One region of the Geobacillus sp. E263 genome, then DNA from elsewhere that is predicted to be linked to it. Evidence: a T-box and tRNA genes for the amino acid it is inferred to sense, from the RefSeq annotation. Region 1 holds a T-box; the other holds one or more tRNA genes.

Region 1 (6,436 bases):
AAAATATGGAAACACTTCAGCGGCTTCCATTCCGATTTCTATTGTCGAAGAATTAGAAGCAGGTAAAATCAAAGATGATGATCTCATAATTATGGTTGGATTTGGCGGCGGATTAACGTGGGGTGCAATCGCTTTACGTTGGGGCCGCTAGCAGCTCAATACGGATAAAAAGGAGAGACGGAAGCGATGGAAAAAAGACGAGTCGTTGTTACAGGTCTTGGTGCAGTAACACCGCTTGGAAACGATGTGGAAACAACATGGAAAAACATTATTGCCGGCAAGTCGGGAATAGGGGTGCTTACTCGTGTCAATCCAGATGAATTCCCGGCGAAAGTAGCAGCAGAAGTGAAAGATTTCAATCCGGAAGACTTTATGGATCGACGTGAAGCACGTAAAATGGATCGTTTTACGCAATATGCTGTCGCTGCCTCGTTGATGGCGGTAAAAGATGCAAAATTAGAAATTACAGAAGAAAATGCGGCAAGAGTCGGCGTTTGGATCGGATCTGGCATCGGCGGAATGGAAACGTTTGAACAGCAGTTTGAAATTTTCCAACAACGCGGCTACCGTCGCGTAAGCCCGTTTTTTGTGCCGATGATGATTCCGGATATGGCAGCAGGGCAAGTATCTATTATTCTAGGTGCAAAAGGAATCAATTCTTGTACGGTCACTGCTTGTGCAACAGGGACAAATTCCATTGGTGATGCGTTTAAGGTCATTCAACGCGGCGATGCCGATGTAATGATTACTGGCGGTACAGAAGCGCCGATTACGAAAATGGCGTTAGCCGGATTTTGTGCAAATACGGCATTATCTACGAACCCAGACCCAAGAACGGCAAGCCGTCCGTTTGATAAAAATCGGGATGGCTTTGTCATGGGTGAAGGCGCCGGCATTCTCGTATTAGAAGAGCTAGAGCATGCGTTGCGCCGGGGTGCGCCGATTTATGCGGAAATTGTCGGCTATGGTGCGACAGGGGATGCATATCATATTACTGCGCCGGCTCCAGGCGGAGAAGGCGGTGTTCGTGCGATGCGCCAAGCGTTGGCGGATGCGGGAATGAATCCGGAAGAGATTGATTATATTAATGCCCATGGTACAAGTACGGAATACAATGACAAATATGAAACGATGGCGATTAAAGAAGTGTTTGGCGACCATGCATACAAGCTTGCGATCAGCTCGACAAAATCGATGACCGGTCATTTGTTAGGAGCGGCTGGAGCAGTAGAAGCGATATTTTCCGTATTAGCGATTAAAGATGGAATGATTCCGCCGACGATGAACTATGAAACTCCTGATCCGGAATGCGATTTGGACTATGTGCCAAATGAGGCAAGAAAGCAAGAAGTAAACGCAGTGTTAAGCAATTCTCTTGGATTTGGCGGACATAATGCAACGTTGATTTTCAAAAAATATACAAAATAATGGAAAACGGCTATCTCGATAGAAGAGAGATAGCCTTTTTTCACCTCTTTTTCTTTTCCGTCATACGATAGAAAAAACGGAAAAAGAGGTGAAAAAGATGCCTGTTATTCGTACCGACCAATGGCTCGATGAATGGCATGACAATCCTATTCGGCTATGCCAACATCTAACTTCCTACTTTCCAAACGCCAGAGCACGTGATATTTATCTTTATCTTGTGCGTTACGGTATGTATCAACCGTCAAAAAATATCGGAGAAATGATTAAGCAAATGAAACAAAAAAACATATGGGAACGAGTCGAGGCGGTTTACGAGAAGCGAAAAAAGGAATGGAACGGTCCAGATGTGCCTCTTTTTCTTTTTCCAGCAGACACACATAATCGAAAATTGGCTCGTGAGTTTAATAGTAAAGGCGGAGTCGCTTTTCACGATAAATTGCTTATTTTTTTATTACCGCATCATTCGGACAAAGAAATCGAGGCATTGATCACACATGAGTATAATCATGTTTGCCGCCTGAAAAAACAAAAAAAGGAAGATGAAGGCGTTACACTTTTAGACGCGATCATACTAGAAGGACTTGCCGAAAATGCTGTTGGCCGTTATGTTGGCAAGAGTCATCAAGCAAGCTGGACGACCTATTACTCAGATGAACAACTTGATCATTTTTGGAAACGATATGTTTCACCATATCAGTCAATTTTACCACGACATCCGTTATATTCTCGACTTCTCTATGGTCTCGGTTTTTATCCAGCCATGCTTGGTTATGCAGTGGGATATTATATAGTCCGTCGTTGCCTTGAACATGGTGCTCGCTTTTCCGAGTTAATGGGCATTGACTCAGAACAGATGTTGCATCTTGCTTCGTTAGAAAAAAAGGAATAGTCATGATGATCATCGGGTGCTCATATATGTAAAAATAAGATGGACAAGTTAAGAGAAAGAAGAGGGACCCGATGATTCGCATATTTATTTATTTAGTCGGTTTTGGAGTTTCTGTCATTGGCGGGATAACCGTTATTGCTTATTTAAACATTATGACGCCAGAGCGGGGATGGAGCGAATATTTTTCATATATTTGCACAAGAGTAGAATGTTATTTATTACCAATAGGACTTTTACTAATGTGGGGAAGCTTATACTTCCCTTACCGAGAAGAGTAATGGATAAAAAAGGGTAGTATGGAATAAAATTCGCCCCCTCTGCCTATACTGATGGACAAATAGGTTTAGAAGTGAGGGGTATCGTATGCTGTATCTGCATGATGTTTGGGTCAATTGGTTTGAAGGGGAAGAGAACGGATACAACGTATGTCATTTCCATGAATGGCGGAAAGATGATCAAGTGGAACTGCTCGATCAAGTACCGCTTCTCAAAGTGTCTTCTGCGCTATTCAACTATATTGAAAACAGTTTATCGGAAATCCCAAAGCAGCTTCTTGAAGACGTATATCAAAAAGCATATGTGCGAAAAAATCATGAACGCATTCAGCTTGATTATTGTTTTGTCATTACAGACGGTTATGGCATTCTTGCTGTTGATACGATTGGTTATAACATTCCGATTCGGAAAAGCCGCCTTATTCCGAGACAGGAGCAGCTAGTATACGAAATGGTCGCTGAACATCAAGAAGAACCATATCCGCTGCCTGCTCATGAAAAAGAGTATCATATTTTGTCGCCCTCCCCTGAATGGATGATGGGACTTACACGAAAGGAACGACAGCTTAAACAACTTTTATTTATGGCGCTTGACCAACTTCATTTGACGAAAAACGTTGCAGAGGTACGCTACTGGTATACGGAATGGGCGCCGCAAAAATATCCTGATATTCAAAAAATGTCGTTTGAAGAGGCATGGCAGCACTTATACGAAGAGACAAAATACGGCTGGTCCGACAAACATGAGCAGCTATGCGAAAAATTAATTAAAGGACAGCCGTTTTTTGAAAAGCTTTGGGAAATGGAACAGGAGCCAAAAGTGAATTAAGAAAAATAAAGTCGCAATGATGAATGATATTTCTGCCAGAGTCAGCATAGGAAAGCTTAATAAGCATATAAAACATATAAAAAAGCAAGCCATCGTTCGGCTTGCTTTTATTATTGTTTTAGCGTCTTCTTCCAAGCCCTATCGCTTGTTCCATTTTTTCAAGCATTTCCGTTGCTACTTTGTTTGCTTTTTCTGCTCCTTGGTCAAGCACTTGGTCAAGCGTGCTGCTTTCCAACAAGTCGTAATATTTTTCTTGGATCGGAGTAAGGGTGTCAATAATTACTTGAGCAAGATCAGCTTTAAATACGCCATATCCTTTCCCAGCATATTCTTGTTCAAGTTCTTCAATCGTTTTATTGGCTAAAATCGAATAAATGTTAAGGAGATTGGAAATTCCCGGTTTATTTTCTTTGTCATATCGGATGACGCCTTCAGAATCGGTTACAGCGCTTTTTATTTTCTTTTCAATCGTTTTGGCATCATCAAGAAGTGTAATAAACGACTTTTTGTTTGGATCCGATTTGCTCATTTTTTTCGTTGGATCCGTAAGTGACATAATGCGTGCACCGATTTTTGGAATGCGCGGTTCTGGAATCGTAAAAATCTCTCCATACCGTTTGTTAAATCGTTCCGCTAAATCGCGCGTCAATTCAATATGTTGTTTTTGGTCCTCTCCAACAGGAACGATATCGGTTTTATACAAGAGAATATCCGCAGCCATCAATGGAGGATAGGTAAGCAGCCCAGCACTTACCGCTTCTTTTCCTGCCGATTTATCTTTAAATTGAGTCATTCTTTCTAGTTCACCGATATAAGAAATGCATTGCAGTATCCAACCCGCTTGGGCATGGGCAGGAACTTCCGATTGAATAAACAAAGTAGCTTTATTCGGATCAATGCCGACCGCCAAGTAAAGAGCGGCTAAGCTGCGAATGTTTTTTTGCAGTTCTTCCGGATCTTGCGGAACGGTAATCGCGTGTTGATCGACAATGCAAAAATAGCAGTTGTATTCATGCTGCAATTCCACGAATTGCCGCATTGCTCCGATATAGTTACCAAGCGTAATGACGCCGCTTGGCTGAATTCCTGAAAAGCTCGTTTTCATAACACCACTCCTTTTTTATCAATTTAAAAAGGCCCTACCCCCTGAGAGTTAGGGACGATAGGACCGCGTTGCCACCCTAGTTATTGCACATGACGTGCAATCACTTTGCCCATGCTTTTTATATGCATGGCGCCTTGATAACGTAAGGCAGACGTCCAAAGCCTACTAAAGCCAACTGCTCATTCAGCCGGATGCTCGAAAGCCCATTCCATATTGCTAGCCGCTTGTTCGCACCACCCACAAGCTCTCTGAAGGCATCGCAATATGTACTCTTCTTTCTCATCGCATGTTTCATATGATTGATTGCTTTATATTATAAAACAATGCGATAGTTGCTGCAACTTTATCGTATGGCATATCCGGCGGCAATCATCAAGAGAAACAGAATAAGTCCTGAAAACAAGAAAGGATACGTAATGGCGAATTTTTGGGGATGAACCGGCTGCTCAGCGGATATTCCTTGCAGCTCCGCTAGATAACGTTTCGCTTTCGAACTGCCTTTGCGCAGCTTCCGAAACCCATATGCAAAACCGTTAAAAAAACCCTGTTCATACACGAATAAAAACCCGCCGATCACGAGAGGCAAAAGCGAAAGCAAAAACGTAACATTGACAAAAGAAAGAAACGTCCATTCTCCCCGAAATAGAACGATAAAGAAACTAATGATTAACATGGCTGCCGTAAGCAGGCATGTACTTCTAGCAATTGCCTTCATTTTATGCCCCCTAAACAGCTAAATTTTCAGTTTAATTGTATCACAAATAAACTCCGAAGATTTCTGTTTCCATAGCCAATTAGAAATATAAACTTTGAAGAAATTATTAAAGGAATTATATTAAGAAAAGAATATAAATTCTTAAAAAAGCCTATATTCATATACTTTGAATTCTAAATTTGTCGAAAAACATTATATTGTAAGCGTTTTCTTAGATAGATGGTGAAAATTTTTTGTTTACATTTCGTGAAAATATCATTAAAATTCAAAGTAACTGTATAGTTGCCTAAAACAAAAAATTAGAAAATTTCTATTCAAAAAAATAAAAAAATTATTTCCAAATATACTAATACTATATATAATAGTTGGTAAGCAAAATCTTCTGAAACATAACATTCAGAAGATTTTTAATAAGTTACATACCATTAAGGGGGGACTTTTTAGTGAAGAAGAAACTATCATTGTTTCTGGTGCTTCTTTTGGCTGTAACCACGTTTCTAGCAGCCTGCGGAGGCAACAACGACACAGCAAAAGACAAGGACGGCTCCGCAAACAAGCCGGACGAAAAGAAAGAGCAAGTGCTGAATTTGCTTGAAACTCAGGAAATTCCATCGCTTGATTCCGCGCTTGCGACAGACCAAGTATCGTTCATCGTGTTGAACAACGTGATGGAAGGCCTTTACCGTTTAGGCAAAGATAACAAGCCGGTTCCAGGTGTGGCGGAAAGCTATGAAGTAAGCGAAGATGGCAAAGTTTACACATTCAAACTCCGCAAAGATGCAAAATGGTCGAACGGCGACCCGGTAACGGCGCATGACTTTGTATTTGCGTGGAGAAGAGTATTAGATCCGAAAACAGCTTCCGAATATGCCTACATTATGTATGACATTAAAAACGCAGAAGAAATCAACCAAGGCAAATTGCCAGTCGACCAGCTTGGCGTAAAAGCGCTAGATGACCATACGCTTCAAGTAGAATTGAAAAATCCAGTTCCATATTTCGTAAGCTTAACGGTATTTGGCTCGTTCATGCCGCAAAATGAAAAATTCGTTAAATCGCAAGGCGAGAAATATGGCTTGGAAGCAAACACGACGCTTTACAACGGTCCGTTCGTATTAAGCGAATGGAAGCATGAACAAGGCTGGACATATAAGAAAAATCCGAACTATTGGGATAAAGACAATGTGAAGCTAGA
Region 2 (6,436 bases), 1.3 Mb from region 1:
ACTTTTCAAGCTTGCCTTGGTCTATATAAAGCGAAAATAATTGCAGTGCAACTTCCGATTGCAAGACACTGCTTTCCGTATCAATGGATTTATAAATCTCTTCAGCTGTTGATAATTGCCCGATTTCATGGTAACAATCCGCTATATTTTTCTTCGCCCACGGTTCTAAATCATTATGAACGTTTTCCCATTTGAAAATAGCTGCTTCATAATCTTTGTGATGAAAATATACTTCTCCCTGGGCAAAACGGATGGTGGAGATGTCAGCTGTCTGATCTTTATGCCCGGCAAGAAAAGCTTCTCCGAGCACACGGACAGGATTTTTTTCATCTGCTTCCATCAATGTTTCATAAAATGTTTTTTTGATCAGTTGATTCTCTAACGTCATGTTTATCCCCCGACCTATATATTTTACATACCGTATTATATAGTTATTAAAACTTTCCTGTTTCTATCCTTAGATATTCTAGCAAACTTACTTTTGCAATAAAGTTTCAAATTGTTTTCATTTACAATACAGATTTTTATCATGGTGTAAAATTTCAGCTAAATTATGTTATTAATTGGATTGAAATGTAAAAAGCTGCATAATCCTCCTGAGAATACTGACACCTGTTTTTCCATCATCAATACTATTTTAGTAGTATCAGTATGTCCTGGTTTTATAGATTTCTTGCACTAGAACTAAAAGAAGCAGGATGTATGCTGCTCCATTTTTGCATAACTGCACTTTCCTGCTGAATTGGATAAATATTCGATGGACGCTTATTTGAGATACAACCCGTTTGGAGTTAGGTTATCTGCAGGCGCCATCGACATGATCAAAGTACTTCTTTCACTGGAACGATTAGTGGATCTTTCTTTCCTAGAACTGTTACGTGAACTAATTGTTTACCCCTAATATTCGCTTCTATGAAAAATTTAATGCCTTTATCAATCATGCGTTTAATTTCTTTATCCGCAGCATATCCAAGTTTAATCCATTCTAACTTGCCGGTCCCGCCGTTTTCTGCGCTTGTTTGCATAAATTTCGCCGCATATAAGGTGTCGGCTGACAAATCACGCGGTTTATCAGCCACATACATAAACAGCGCTGTATATTCACCATCGTTTCCAAAGTAAGCGGTGCGCTCATCCGGCATTACATCATCATTTCATTGCCTATGCTTCGCTTAGAAGTGGGGGCTTCTTGGTAAAAAAAAGATAAAAAAAGAAGCGGCTATTGACCGCTTTTTCATTGCCCCCCACTATCCGGGTTGTCTTCTTATCACTTTATCGCTTGCAATTACAACAAAAAGCCAGCCGTTAAGGCTGGTTTTTTGCATAGCGTCCCAGGAGAGATTCGAACTCCCGACCGACGGCTTAGAAGGCCGCTGCTCTATCCAGCTGAGCTACTGGGACATAGTATTATTTACACTCCTATTTTTCAACAGCTGCCTCTTCCTCTACCAGCTGATTCAAAGATGCTGGATGCGTCGAGGCAACTCGCAGCGAATTCAATGATGCATCGCTCGTTGCTCTATCCAGCTGAGCTACTGGGACATAGTGTTATTTACACTCCTATTTTTCAACAGCTGCCTCTTCCTCTACCAGCTGATTCAAAGATGCTGGATGCGTCGAGGCAACTCGCAGCGAATTCAATGATGCATCGCTCGTTGCTCTATCCAGCTGAGCTACTGGGACATAGTGTTATTTACACTCCTATTTTTCAACAGCTGCCTCTTCCTCTACCAGCTGATTCAAAGATGCTGGATGCGTCGAGGCAACTCGGAGCGGATTCATAGATGTAATGCTCGTTGCTCTATCCAGCTGAGCTACTGGGACATGGTGTTATTTACACTCCTATTTTTCAACAGCTGCCTCTTCCTCTACCAGCTGATTCAAAGATGCTGGATGCGTCGAGGCAACTCGCAGCGAATTCAATGATGCATCGCTCGTTGCTCTATCCAGCTGAGCTACTGGGACATGGTGTTATTATACTTATATTTTTAGCTGGCTGTCTCTTCCTCTACTAGCTAACTCAAGGAAGCGGGATGCGTCGAGACAACTCGCAGTGGATTCATAGATGTAATGCTCGTTGCTCTATCCAGCTGAGCTACTGGGACATGGTGTTATACACTCTTTAGCTTCGCTGCCCCTTCCTCTACTAGCGAATTCAGGGAAGTAAGATGCGTCGGGGCAACTCGGAGCGGATTCATAGATGTAATGCTCGTTGCTCTATCCGGCTGAGCTACTGGGACATGGTGTTATTATACTTATATTTTTAGCTGGCTGTCTCTTCCTCTACTAGCTAACTCAAGGAAGCGGGATGCGTCGAGACAACTCGCAGTGGATTCATAGATGTAATGCTCGTTGCTCTATCCGGCTGAGCTACTGGGACATAGAATTATTTACACTCCTATTTTTTCAACGGCTGCCTCTTCCTCTACGAGCTGACTCAAGGGAAGCCAGATGCATCGAGGCAATGCTCTAACAGTTTTTAATGATATTGCGACAACTAGAAGCAAGAAAAAAAAGCGGGTGATGGGAATCGAACCCACGACGTCAGCTTGGGAAGCTGAAGTTTTACCACTAAACTACACCCGCACAATTGGAGGCGGCACCCGGATTCGAACCGGGGATGAAGGTTTTGCAGACCTCTGCCTTACCACTTGGCTATGCCGCCAAGAAAAGCGGAAGACGGGACTCGAACCCGCGACCCCCACCTTGGCAAGGTGGTGTTCTACCACTGAACTACTTCCGCAATTGGCTGGGCTAGCTGGATTCGAACCAGCGCATCACGGAGTCAAAGTCCGTTGCCTTACCACTTGGCTATAGCCCAATGTATCATCATTTCATCGCTTGCTAAACTTCATTTTAAGGTTTATACAGGGGCAGTAGGAATCGAACCCACACCGGAGGTTTTGGAGACCTCTGTTCTACCATTAAACTATGCCCCTATATCATATCATTCAAACCGCCAATCCAAAGGGAGCGGATTTACACTCTTCGAAGTCTATCCACTTCCCTACCTATCCCAAATAAACATGAAATACTTAACTTGCCGTTCTAATGGAATTTAAAACTCTACATGACTAAAGCCAAGAGTTTTTGTATTTACTCTTTAATAGACATTATGTATAAAAGTTATGTATATGTATGTAAACTCTTCTCATGGTCGGGAAGACAGGATTCGAACCTGCGACCCCATGGTCCCAAACCATGTGCTCTACCAAGCTGAGCTACTTCCCGAAATGGCGCGCTCGAGAGGACTCGAACCCCTAACCTTCTGATCCGTAGTCAGACGCTCTATCCAGTTGAGCTACGAGCGCACATTACTTTATGAAGCAAAAGACGAAACTTAAAATTCATGATTCCTATCTTAGCAAAACGGCGTTTTATCACTAAATTACTTCTATTTTATATATGTTCATTCCCTCAAAACTAGATAACCGTCTGTTTGGAAGAAGCCGTTTTGCGTAGGCGGCCTACGCTTTTCCGTTGTCTAGCTCCTAGCGTCCTCCACTTTTCGCTTTGTCTAGCTCCGGTGCCTAGCTCTCTTGCGCCAAATAACCTTCTCCCTTGAGGTGCAAGCACCTCTACGGGTGAAGAACATTTGGCTTCGAGAGCTAAGCGCGGCACCTCCGCTTTTCCGCTTGGTTAAGTCCTCGATCGATTAGTATCCGTCAGCTCCACGTGTCGCCACGCTTCCACCTCGGACCTATCGACCTCGTCATCTTCGAGGGATCTTACTCGCTTGACGCGATGGGAAATCTCATCTTGAGGGGGGCTTCACGCTTAGATGCTTTCAGCGCTTATCCCTTCCGCACATAGCTACCCAGCGGTGCCCCTGGCGGGACAACTGGTACACCAGCGGTGCGTCCATCCCGGTCCTCTCGTACTAAGGACAGCTCCTCTCAAATTTCCTGCGCCCGCGACGGATAGGGACCGAACTGTCTCACGACGTTCTGAACCCAGCTCGCGTACCGCTTTAATGGGCGAACAGCCCAACCCTTGGGACCGACTACAGCCCCAGGATGCGATGAGCCGACATCGAGGTGCCAAACCTCCCCGTCGATGTGGACTCTTGGGGGAGATCAGCCTGTTATCCCCGGGGTAGCTTTTATCCGTTGAGCGATGGCCCTTCCATACGGAACCACCGGATCACTAAGCCCGACTTTCGTCCCTGCTCGACCTGTCCGTCTCGCAGTCAAGCTCCCTTGTGCCTTTGCACTCTACGAATGATTTCCAACCATTCTGAGGGAACCTTTGGGCGCCTCCGTTACCTTTTGGGAGGCGACCGCCCCAGTCAAACTGCCCACCTGACACTGTCTCCCACCCCGATAAGGGGTGCGGGTTAGAATTTCAATACCGCCAGGGTGGTATCCCACCGGCGCCTCCACCGAAGCTGGCGCTCCGGCTTCTCAGGCTCCCACCTATCCTGTACAAGCGATACCAAAATTCCATATCAGGCTGCAGTAAAGCTCCACGGGGTCTTTCCGTCCTGTCGCGGGTAACCTGCATCTTCACAGGTAGTATGATTTCACCGGGTCTCTCGTTGAGACAGTGCCCAAGTCGTTACACCTTTCGTGCGGGTCGGAACTTACCCGACAAGGAATTTCGCTACCTTAGGACCGTTATAGTTACGGCCGCCGTTTACTGGGGCTTCGGTTCGCACCTTCAGCCTTGCGGCTTAAGCGCTCCCCTTAACCTTCCAGCACCGGGCAGGTGTCAGCCCCTATACTTCGCCTTTCGGCTTCGCAGAGACCTGTGTTTTTGGTAAACAGTCGCTTGGGCCTTTTCACTGCGGCTCTCTCGGGCTCATCACCCAAGAGAGCACCCCTTCTCCCGAAGTTACGGGGTCATTTTGCCGAGTTCCTTAACGAGAGTTCTCCCGCGCACCTTAGGATTCTCTCCTCGCCTACCTGTGTCGGTTTGCGGTACGGGCACCTCTCACCTCGCTAGAGGCTTTTCTTGGCAGTGTAGGATCGGGGACTTCGGGACCGATGGTCCCTTCGCCATCACGGCTCAGCCTTTGCGCCAGACGGATTTGCCTATCTGGCAGCCTAACCGCTTGGACAGGCTATTCCAGCAGCCTGCTCGCCCTACCTTCCTGCGTCCCCCCATTGCTCAAACGGTGAGGAGGTGGTACAGGAATCTCAACCTGTTGCCCATCGCCTACGCCTTTCGGCCTCGGCTTAGGTCCCGACTAACCCTGAGCGGACGAACCTTCCTCAGGAAACCTTAGGCTTTCGGTGCAGAGGATTCTCACCTCTGTTTTCGCTACTCACACCGGCATTCTCACTTCTAAGCGCTCCACGAGTCCTTCCGGTCTCGCTTCGGCGCGCTTAGAACGCTCCCCTACCGATGACCAACGGTCATCCCACAGCTTCGGTGGCACGTTTAGCCCCGGTACATTTTCGGCGCAGAGTCACTCGACCAGTGAGCTATTACGCACTCTTTAAATGATGGCTGCTTCTAAGCCAACATCCTGGTTGTCTGGGCAACTCCACATCCTTTTCCACTTAACGTGCACTTTGGGACCTTAGCTGGTGGTCTGGGCTGTTTCCCTCTCGACCACGGATCTTATCACTCGTAGTCTGACTCCCAAGGATAAGTCATTGGCATTCGGAGTTTGACTGAGTTCGGTAACCCGATGAGGGCCCCTAGCTCAATCAGTGCTCTACCTCCAAGACTCTTCCCTTGAGGCTAGCCCTAAAGCTATTTCGGGGAGAACCAGCTATCTCCAGGTTCGATTGGCATTTCACCCCTACCCACACCTCATCCCCGCACTTTTCAACGTGCGTGGGTTCGGGCCTCCAGTAGGTGTTACCCTACCTTCACCCTGGACATGGGTAGATCACCTGGTTTCGGGTCTACGACGACGTACTAAACGCCCTATTCAGACTCGCTTTCGCTGCGGCTCCGTCTCTTCGACTTAACCTCGCACGTCATCGTAACTCGCCGGTTCATTCTACAAAAGGCACGCCATCACCCATAAACGGGCTCTGACTACTTGTAGGCACACGGTTTCAGGTTCTCTTTCACTCCCCTTCCGGGGTGCTTTTCACCTTTCCCTCACGGTACTGGTTCACTATCGGTCACTAGGGAGTATTTAGCCTTGGGAGATGGTCCTCCCTGCTTCCGACGGGATTCCCCGTGTCCCGCCGTACTCAGGATCCACTCGGGAGGGAACGAAGTTTCGACTACAGGGCTGTCACCTTCTCTGGCGGGCCTTTCCAGACCGCTTCGTCTACCCCGTTCCTTTGTAACTCCCATGTGAGTGGTCCTACAACCCCAAGAGGCAAGCCTCTTGGTTTGGGCTGTTCCCGTTTCGCTCGCCGCTACTCAGGGAATCGCGGTTGCTTTCTTCTCCTCCGGGTACTTAGATGTTTCAGTTCCCCGGGTGTGCCCTCCATACCCTATGGATTCAGGTATGGATACTGCCCCATTACGG

The links. The T-box of region 1 lies ahead of trpS (tryptophan--tRNA ligase). A T-box ahead of a tRNA ligase gene usually reads a tRNA of that ligase, here a tRNA-Trp.
Region 2: it encodes a tRNA-Trp, which carries the amino acid that the T-box ahead of trpS (tryptophan--tRNA ligase) is inferred to sense. The anticodon was not compared.

The regions. Positions count from the first base shown of each region.
Region 1 covers NZ_CP041632.1:2,652,683-2,659,118, reverse strand. The annotation lists gene FNL97_RS13645 (beta-ketoacyl-ACP synthase III) at 1-151, shown strand, start outside; gene fabF (beta-ketoacyl-ACP synthase II) at 187-1,428, shown strand; gene FNL97_RS13635 (DUF2268 domain-containing putative Zn-dependent protease) at 1,526-2,317, shown strand; gene FNL97_RS13630 (YuzI family membrane protein) at 2,389-2,595, shown strand; gene FNL97_RS13625 (YjbA family protein) at 2,681-3,421, shown strand; gene trpS (tryptophan--tRNA ligase) at 3,540-4,526, opposite strand; T-box leader at 4,574-4,818, opposite strand; gene FNL97_RS13615 (DUF3899 domain-containing protein) at 4,870-5,241, opposite strand; gene FNL97_RS13610 (peptide ABC transporter substrate-binding protein) at 5,685-6,436, shown strand, end outside.
Region 2 covers NZ_CP041632.1:1,303,366-1,309,801, reverse strand. The annotation lists partial or broken gene FNL97_RS06840 (dynamin family protein) at 1-388, opposite strand, end outside; partial or broken gene FNL97_RS18335 (amine oxidase) at 743-917, shown strand; partial or broken gene FNL97_RS06830 (alkaline phosphatase) at 918-1,145, opposite strand; tRNA gene FNL97_RS06825 (tRNA-Arg) at 1,328-1,401, opposite strand; tRNA gene FNL97_RS06820 (tRNA-Gly) at 2,516-2,586, opposite strand; tRNA gene FNL97_RS06815 (tRNA-Cys) at 2,592-2,665, opposite strand; tRNA gene FNL97_RS06810 (tRNA-Gly) at 2,672-2,743, opposite strand; tRNA gene FNL97_RS06805 (tRNA-Gln) at 2,747-2,821, opposite strand; tRNA gene FNL97_RS06800 (tRNA-Trp) at 2,869-2,939, opposite strand; tRNA gene FNL97_RS06795 (tRNA-Pro) at 3,155-3,231, opposite strand; tRNA gene FNL97_RS06790 (tRNA-Arg) at 3,235-3,311, opposite strand; rRNA gene FNL97_RS06785 (23S ribosomal RNA) at 3,636-6,436, opposite strand, start outside.